2 regions of the Streptomyces sp. NPDC001732 genome follow, and region 1 is predicted to be linked to the other one. Evidence: riboswitches for the same ligand, from Rfam matches in the RefSeq annotation. Region 1 holds a riboswitch; the other holds the start of a gene.
The links. A riboswitch is a leader RNA that binds a small molecule or an ion and turns the genes downstream of it on or off. The one in region 1 is predicted to bind S-adenosylmethionine.
Positions count from the first base shown of each region.

Region 1 (4,125 bases):
ACCAGAGCACCGAGTTCGCGATGCCGTTGTACGCGTCCGCGTGGACGTCCGCGTCGATGTCGAGCATCCGTACGCCCGGCTCGCCGAGCCCGCGCCGGACCGCCTCCCGGTCCCCGTCGCCGAGCGCGGCGCACACCCACAGCTTGTCCTCGACGGCGCTCAGCCCGGAGACCAGGCCCCCGCCGCCCCGTCTGGCACCGAGCGATCCGTCCTTGCCCAGGGTGTACGACACCGGGCCGCGGTTGGACGCGACGAGGACCCGGGTGTCGGAGCGGGGGCCGGACCGCTCGGCGGACCGGGCAGCGGACCTGGGATCGTGCTCGGAGACCATGTTGCGGAATCTAGCCCGATCGCGAACCGCCCAAACGTGCGAAGTCGGGCCGGATCAGGCCGCGCGGCGTGAAACGTACTCCTCTATCTCCCGCATCGGGGGCCGCTCCTCGGTGTCCACGGCATGGGTGCGCGGTACGAAGCCGTCCGCGCCGCGCTCGAACTGGGTGAGCGCGGGCCGCACCAAGTGGCCCCGGGACAGGCGTAGTTGGGCGGTCCGGTAGATCGCCGCCGCCATTCGGCCCAGTGCCTGCCCGTCCTGGTGCCGGTGCTTGCGCACCCCCACGTCCACCTGGGCCAGCGCGTCCAGCCCCACCGTGTGCAGGGCGTCGACCAGCAGTCCCAGCTCCACTCCGTAGCCGACGGGGAACGGCAGCTGTTCGAGCAGGGAGCGGCGCACGGCGTACTCACCGCCCAGCGGCTGGACGAAACCGGCCAGCTGCGGCCAGTGCAGATTGAGCAGCGGGCGGGCCACCAGCTCGGTCACCCGGCCCCCCTGGGCCGCCGCCCCGCCGGGACCGTCCCCGAAGGGGCGGTCGTACATCGCCTTCACGAACTGCACGTCCGGATCGGTCAGCAGCGGGCCGACGATGCCGGAGACGAAGTCCGCCGAGAAGTCCTTCAGGTCGGCGTCGACGAAGCAGACGATGTCGCCGCCGGTGACCAGGAGGGACCGCCACAGCACCTCGCCCTTGCCGGGCACGGCCGGTATCCGGGGGAGTATCGCGTCGCGGTGCACCACCCGGGCGCCGGCCTCCCGGGCCACCTGCGAGGTGGCGTCCGTGGAGCCGGAGTCGATCACCACCAGCTCGTCGACCAGCGAGACCTTCTCCATCAGCTCGCGCCGGATCGTGGCGACGATGTCACCGACCGTCGCCTCCTCGTCGAGCGCGGGCAGCACGACGCTCACGCTGCTGCGGCGCGGTTCCCCGGCCTTGGCTGCCAGCAGACGCTCCAACGGACGGTCGGCGGCCGACCAGGAACGCCCGGCCAGCCAGCGTTCGACCTCTTCCAGCACGGTCGATACTCCCTGTATGTGATCCATCTCGCGGTTCGGACGGCTGTCTCGGCAGCCTGATGCTTCGGTTACAGTCTTGAACAACGCGGATGACCGTCGCATGTCGGGGTCCATCTGCCAATAAACGCCCGGATCGAAGATCCGGTGCCAAAGAGCTCATCCAGAGGGACTGAGGGAACGGCCCGTTGAAGTCCCGGCAACCCTCCTGCCGACCGCGAGGACACGGTGGGGAAGGTGCCAATTCCGTCTTGTGGCGAAATGCGCCACAAGGAAGATGAGGAGAAAGGGCCTCCGCCATCATGGCTGTGCAGACCGTTGCAGCGAACACCGATTCCTCCGTTTCCCCCGTCGACCTCGGACCTGCCGCGGCGCTTTCCTGCCGCGAGTGCGGCGAGCGTTTCGACCTCGGCCCCGTCTTCGCCTGCGCGTCCTGTTTCGGACCGCTCGAAGTGGCGTACGACCTGCCGAGCGGCTCCCCCGACGAGCTGAAGAAGCGCATCGAGGCCGGCCCGAACAACATCTGGCGCTACGCGCCGCTGCTGCCGGTCCCCGCGGACGTCGCGGACAAGCCCAACATCAACCCCGGCTTCACCAAGCTGGTCAAGGCCGACAACCTCGCCCGCGAGCTGGGCGTCACCGGCGGCCTGTACGTCAAGGACGACTCCGGCAACCCGACGCACTCCTTCAAGGACCGGGTCGTCGCGATCGCCGTCGAGGCCGCCCGCGCCTTCGGCTTCACCACCCTCTCCTGCTCCTCCACCGGCAACCTCGCCGGTGCGGTGGGCGCCGCCGCCGCCCGCGCGGGCTTCCGCTCCTGCGTGTTCATCCCGCACGACCTGGAGCAGGGCAAGGTCGTCATGGCCGCGGTGTACGGCGGTGAGCTGGTCGGCATCGAGGGCAACTACGACGACGTCAACCGCTTCTGCTCGGAGCTCATCGGCGACCCGCTCGGCGAGGGCTGGGGCTTCGTCAACGTCAACCTCCGCCCGTACTACGGCGAGGGCTCCAAGACGCTGGCGTACGAGATCTGCGAGCAGCTCGGCTGGCGGCTGCCGGACCAGATCGTCGTCCCGATCGCGTCCGGATCGCAGCTCACGAAGATCGACAAGGGTCTTCAGGAGCTGATCAAGCTCGGTCTCGTCGAGGACCGGCCGTACAAGATCTTCGGCGCCCAGGCCGAGGGCTGCTCCCCGGTCTCCGCCGCCTTCAAGGCCGGTCACGACGTCGTGCGCCCCCAGAAGCCGAACACCATCGCCAAGTCCCTCGCGATCGGCAACCCGGCCGACGGCCCGTACGTCCTGGACATCGCCCGCCGCACCGGCGGCGCGGTGGAGGACGTGAACGACGAGCAGGTCGTCGACGCCATCAAGCTGCTGGCCCGCACCGAGGGCATCTTCGCGGAGACGGCGGGCGGGGTGACGGTCGGTGTGACGAAGAAGCTCATCGAGGCCGGGGTCATCGACCCGGCGCTGACCACCGTCGTCCTCAACACGGGCGACGGCCTCAAGACCCTCGACGCGGTGGCCGCCACCTCGCAGGCGACCGCGACGATCCGCCCCAGCCTGGACGCGTTCCGCGCTGCGGGCCTTGCCACCAGCTGACCACCCGGGACTCCAGGAAGGCCACCCCATCATGAGCGTCAAGGTCCGCATCCCCACCATTCTCCGCACCTACACGGGCGGCCGGGCCGAGGTCCCGGCGGAGGGCACGACCCTCTCCCAGGTCATCGAGTCCCTGGAGAAGAACCACCCGGGCATCGCCGCCCGCGTCCTGGACGACCAGGGCAAGCTGCGCCGTTTCGTGAACGTGTACGTCAACGACGACGACGTGCGCTTCGAGAACGGTCTGGAGACGGCCACGCCGGACGGCGCCGGCATCTCGATCATCCCGGCCGTCGCGGGCGGCTGCTGACACACCGTCCGGCCGCATGCCGACCCATCCGAACGGAATTGCCCTCTCCGGTTTCGAACCTCTTCGGGTTTGAAACGGAGGGGGCAATTCTGCATGGTTGAGCGCGGTAGAGTGTGGGAAGTCCCCCCAGCTGCCCGTGCCGCCCGCATACGAGAATGCGCCGCGCCACGACAAGATGCAGCCAAAGTGCCCGGACCCCCTGCGGCATAAGTCACTTTTGTCTGGCCCGACTTGCCCTGGAACCTTATGAATTCCCCATATTCGGGCGTTCGGTGCTGTCGAGATTTCTCGTCCGATTGACCTGTTGCAGAGGGCAGTTGGGCAGATACATTCGGCCGCGGTCGACGCGTTCCGGCGCACGCACCCTCTCCTGTCGGAGGGTGGGTTCTGACCCGGGACCGCGAAGTGCGGCCCCGCGCAAGGGCCAGTAATAGGGGAGTTAGGCATGGCTCAGGGCACCGTCAAGTGGTTCAACGCGGAGAAGGGGTACGGCTTCATCGCGGTCGACGGTGGTGCGGATGTTTTCGTCCACTACAGCGCGATCCAGATGGACGGGTACCGCACCCTCGAAGAGGGTCAGCGAGTTGAGTTCGAGATCTCGCAGGGCCAGAAGGGGCCCCAGGCGGACATGGTCAAGCTCGCCGTCGGCTGAGCACGGCGCGGTCGGCCAACGACACCACTCACGCACGGAGGTCCGTACCCCCCAGGGGTACGGACCTCCGTGCGTTCCGGTGTGTCGCCCGGCGCCGCCCCTTCTCCGGGGGCGCTTGCGCCCTCCCGTCGCCCGACCGCCATCCCTCATCGGGCCTTCTTCGAAGGCGCTTGCACTCTCCATGGTCGAGTGCTAATTATTGGCGTTAGCACTC
Region 1 is NZ_JBSFFY010000072.1:5,401-9,525, forward strand. It holds gene ACWCXX_RS35270 (alpha,alpha-trehalose-phosphate synthase (UDP-forming)) at 1-331, opposite strand, end outside; gene ACWCXX_RS35275 (glucosyl-3-phosphoglycerate synthase) at 386-1,348, opposite strand; SAM riboswitch class I at 1,502-1,629, shown strand; gene thrC (threonine synthase) at 1,648-2,949, shown strand; gene ACWCXX_RS35285 (ubiquitin-like small modifier protein 1) at 2,981-3,259, shown strand; gene ACWCXX_RS35290 (cold-shock protein) at 3,705-3,911, shown strand.

Region 2 (4,125 bases), on a different contig from region 1:
GGCGCGCGTCCTGCTCACCCCGCTCACCGCCCTCTTCGTGCACGGCAGCTGGGTGCACCTGCTCGGCAATATGCTCTTCCTCTACGTGTTCGGGGCGATGACCGAGGAACGCATGGGCCGGGTCGGGTTCACCTTCTTCTACATCGTCTGCGGCTATCTCGCCCTGGTCGCCTACGCGGCCGCGCACGCCACGTCCGACCAGACGCTCGTCGGCGCGTCGGGGGCGATCTCGGCCGTGCTCGGGGCGTTCCTGTACCTGTTCCCCCGGGCCCGGGTGACCAGTCTGTTCCCGTTCCTCTTCTTCCTGCCGCTGCGGTTCCCCGCCTGGATCGTGCTGGTCTTCTGGTTCGTCCTGCAGTGGCTCGCGGTCCAGGGCGCGGGCAGCGGGGGGCCGGGGGTGGCCTATCTGGCCCATGTGGTGGGCTTCGCCCTCGGCTTCCTCTACGCCTGGGGGCGTGGTCGGCGTACGGATAGAGTGAAGACACCAGCCGCGGCCACCGAGGGAGAAAGCCAGCCGTGATCACCGCGATCGTGCTCATCAAAACCAGCGTGGACCGGATTCCCGAGATCGCCGAGTCCATCGCCGCGCTGGACAGCGTCAGCGAGGTCTTCTCGGTCACCGGTACGTACGACCTGATCGCCATGGTCCGGGTGGCCAGGCACGACGATCTGGCGGACGTCATCCCGGGCCGGATCAGCAAGATCCCCGGTGTCGAGGCGACCGACACCCACGTGGCGTTCCGTACGTACTCGCAGCACGACCTGGAGGCGGCCTTCGCCATCGGCCTCGACGCGTAGGTGCGCACCACCACCGCGTGACACTTCGGCGGGGGACGGGCCGGGCCCGTCCCCCGCCGAAGTGCTGTGTGCCGGTCAGTGCTGCGCGGTGCCCCGGTCCGGGACGCAGCGGCCGCCCTCGGTGCGGTACTTCCACTGGGCGCCCTCGCTCACCAGCTCCTTGACCGCGCGGACGAAGCGCTCGATGTGCTCGTCCGGCGTACCGGCGCCGAAGCTCACCCGGATCGCGTTGAGCGACCTCTCGCCCGGCTCGGCCTCGGGCGCGCCGCACTCGCCGACCTCCTGCGGGTCGCCGCCCAGCAGGGTGCGGACCAGGGGGTGGGCGCAGAACAGTCCGTCGCGGACGCCGATGCCGTACTCGGCGGAGAGCGCGGCGGCGAAGTGCGAGCTGTTCCAGCCCTCCACCACGAAGGAGATGACCCCGACCCGCGGGGCGTCGTCGCCGAACAGCGAGAGCACCTTCACCCGGGGGACCTCGGCGAGACCGGCCCGCACCGCGGCGACGAGGTGCTGCTCCCGGGCGACCAGCGCGTCGAAGCCCGCCTCGTTCAGCGCCCTGCAGGCGGAGGCGATGGAGTACGCGCCGATGACGTTGGGGGAACCGGCCTCGTGCCGGGCGGCCGTGGTGTGCCACTCGACGTCCACCCCGCCGTCGGGGCGGCGGGCGACCTTGCGCGAGGCGCCGCCGCCGGCCAGGTAGGGGTCGGCCTCCCGCAGCCAGTCGGCCCGGCCGGCGAGCACGCCCGACCCGAAGGGCGCGTACAGCTTGTGCCCGGAGAAGGCGACCCAGTCGACGTCCAGCTCGGCGATGTCGACGGGGTGGTGCGGGGCGAGCTGCGCGGCGTCCAGCACGATCCGGGCACCGTGCGCGTGTGCGGCGGCCGCCAGTTCCTTGACCGGCCACAGCTCGCCGGTGACGTTGGAGGCGCCGGTGACGCAGACCAGCGCGGGGCCGTGGGGATCGCGCCCGGCCAGGGCCCGCTCCAGCGTCTCGACGGCCTGGGCCGGGGTGCGCGGGGCGTTCAGGTAGGTCACCCGCGCGTCGCGCCACGGCAGCAGCGAGGCGTGGTGCTCGGTCTCGAAGACGAAGACCTGGCAGTCGGCGGGGAGCGCCGCGGCCAGCAGGTTCAGCGAGTCGGTGGTCGAGCGGGTGAAGACCACCTGGTCGTCCGCGCGGCAGCCGAGGAACTCCGCGACGGTGGCACGGCTGTTCTCGAAGAGGTCCGTGGAGAGCTGGGAGAGGTAACCGGCGCCGCGGTGGACGCTGCCGTAGTACGGGGCGTACGCGGCGACGTCGTCCCAGACGCGCTGCAGGGCGGGGGCGCTGGCGGCGTAGTCGAGGGCGGCGTACGTGACTTCGCCTCCCGTGACCAACGGAACCGTCACATCCCGGCCCAGAACCGGCAGGGAGGTACAAACCGACTTGTCGATGGCAGCGGTGGGGACAGACATGGCGAACTCCCGTAAGAGGCAGGCGAAAAGCACGCACCGGCAGACGTGCGGCAGTGCGGCGGAAGAAGAAAAAAGGTGTGCGGAAGAGGGCCGACAGGCCCTATCGCATTCGCGTGCTCACAAGAGACTCCCTAGGGACCAGGACCCCGGGGGTTGGCATTCACAGATGCCGAGGGGCCCGCGCTTGCCGCAGACCTCGCTGCCTGCGGCCTGGTCTTCACCCGGGGCACCCCGCCACGGACGGAGGGTTGCCGGACAGCGGGCCGGGGCCGTAGTCGCTGTCACTCATGACCTGCCCAGCATCTTGCCATACGCGCGGACGCGCGCAAGGCGCAGTCCAGGATCCGGACTGCGCCCCGCGTCGCGTTTCCGCCCGGTCAGGCGTTGCTGGCCGCCACCCAGCGCTCCAGCGTCCGGGCCGCGGAACCGGAGTCGATGGACTCGGCCGCCTTCGCCATCCCGGCCGCGAGCTGTTCGTTCAGCGTGGCGTCGGTCGGGTCCAGCGCCACCAGGGCCGCCGCCGAGTTGAGCAGCACGGCCTCCCGCACCGCCCCCTGCTCCCCGGCCAGCACCCGGCGGGCCACGTCCGCGTTGTACGAGGCGTCGGCGCCGCGCAGCGCCTGCGGCGGGACCAGTTCCAGGCCGACGTCGCGCGGGTCGAAGGTCTCCTCGCGCACCGTGCGGTCCCGGACCACCCAGACCCGCGAGGTCGAGGTCGTCGTCAGCTCGTCCAGGCCGTCGTCGCCGCGGACCACCAGCGCCGAGTTGCCGCGCTGGGCGAGGACGCCGGCGACGATGGGCGCCATCCGCAGGTCGGCGACGCCGACCGCCTGGGCGCGGACCCTGGCCGGGTTGGTGAGCGGCCCGAGGACGTTGAACGTGGTCGGGGCGCCGAGCTCCTTGCGGGCCCTGGCCGCGTACCGCAGGGCGGGGTGGAACTTCACCGCGAAGCAGAAGGTGATGCCCGCCTCCTCGGCGACCTCCACGACCCGCTGCGTGCTGAGCTCCAGGTTGACGCCGAGCTTCTCCAGCACGTCGGAGGAACCGCTCGCCGAGGAGGAGGCGCGGTTGCCGTGCTTGACGACCTTGGCCCCGGTGCCGGCGATGACGATCGCCGACATGGTGGAGATGTTGACCGTCTTGGCGAGGTCGCCACCGGTGCCGACGATGTCGACCGTGCGGCCGGGTACCTGGATGGTGTTGGCGTGCTCGTACATGGCGCGCACCAGGCCGGACACCTCCTGGACCGTCTCGCCCTTGGCCCGCAGGGCGACGGTGAACCCGGCGATCTGCGCGTCGCTGGCCTCGCCGCTCATGATGCGGTCCATCGCCCACGCGGTGTCGTCCTCGGTGAGGTCCTCGCCGCGCAGCAGCGGATTCAGCAGGGCGGGCCAGGAACGGTCCGCCACGCTGTCGCCGCCGATCGGGGTCACAACGTTCATGGTCCGCTCCCGGGGTCCACAGTCGGTAAAAGGATCACCTCCACCCTATCGAGCGGCAGAGGACGGCGAAGAGCCCCGTCCAACGCGTGGACGGGGCTCCTGCCGTGGCGATCAGTTCAGGCGATCAGTGGTGACCGTGGCCGCTGGTGATCTCCTTGTACTCCTCGACGGTGGGCTTGGCGATCTGGTTGTTCTCGCCGTAGTAGCCCTTGCTGAGTCGGGCGCGCAGCTTCTCCAGCAGCGACACCTTGCGCTCGACACCGTTCTCGTCGACCGTCGGGCCGATCTCGACCGGCTTGTACTGCTCGTGCGCGGTGAGCGTGTGCAGCTGCTCGGGGCCGAGCGGCTCGTGGATCTCGACGAACTCACCGTGCGGCAGGCGCTTGATGATGCCGGACTCGCGCCCGTGCAGCACCTTCTCCTTGTCGCGGCG
Region 2 is NZ_JBSFFY010000001.1:593,351-597,475, reverse strand. It holds gene ACWCXX_RS02490 (rhomboid family intramembrane serine protease) at 1-520, shown strand, start outside; gene ACWCXX_RS02485 (Lrp/AsnC family transcriptional regulator) at 517-798, shown strand; gene ACWCXX_RS02480 (aminotransferase class V-fold PLP-dependent enzyme) at 874-2,250, opposite strand; SAM riboswitch class IV at 2,426-2,543, opposite strand; gene trpD (anthranilate phosphoribosyltransferase) at 2,628-3,692, opposite strand; gene qcrB (cytochrome bc1 complex cytochrome b subunit) at 3,817-4,125, opposite strand, start outside.
Region 2: linked by a shared signal. The riboswitch ahead of ACWCXX_RS02480 (aminotransferase class V-fold PLP-dependent enzyme) and the one ahead of thrC (threonine synthase) in region 1 are both predicted to bind S-adenosylmethionine.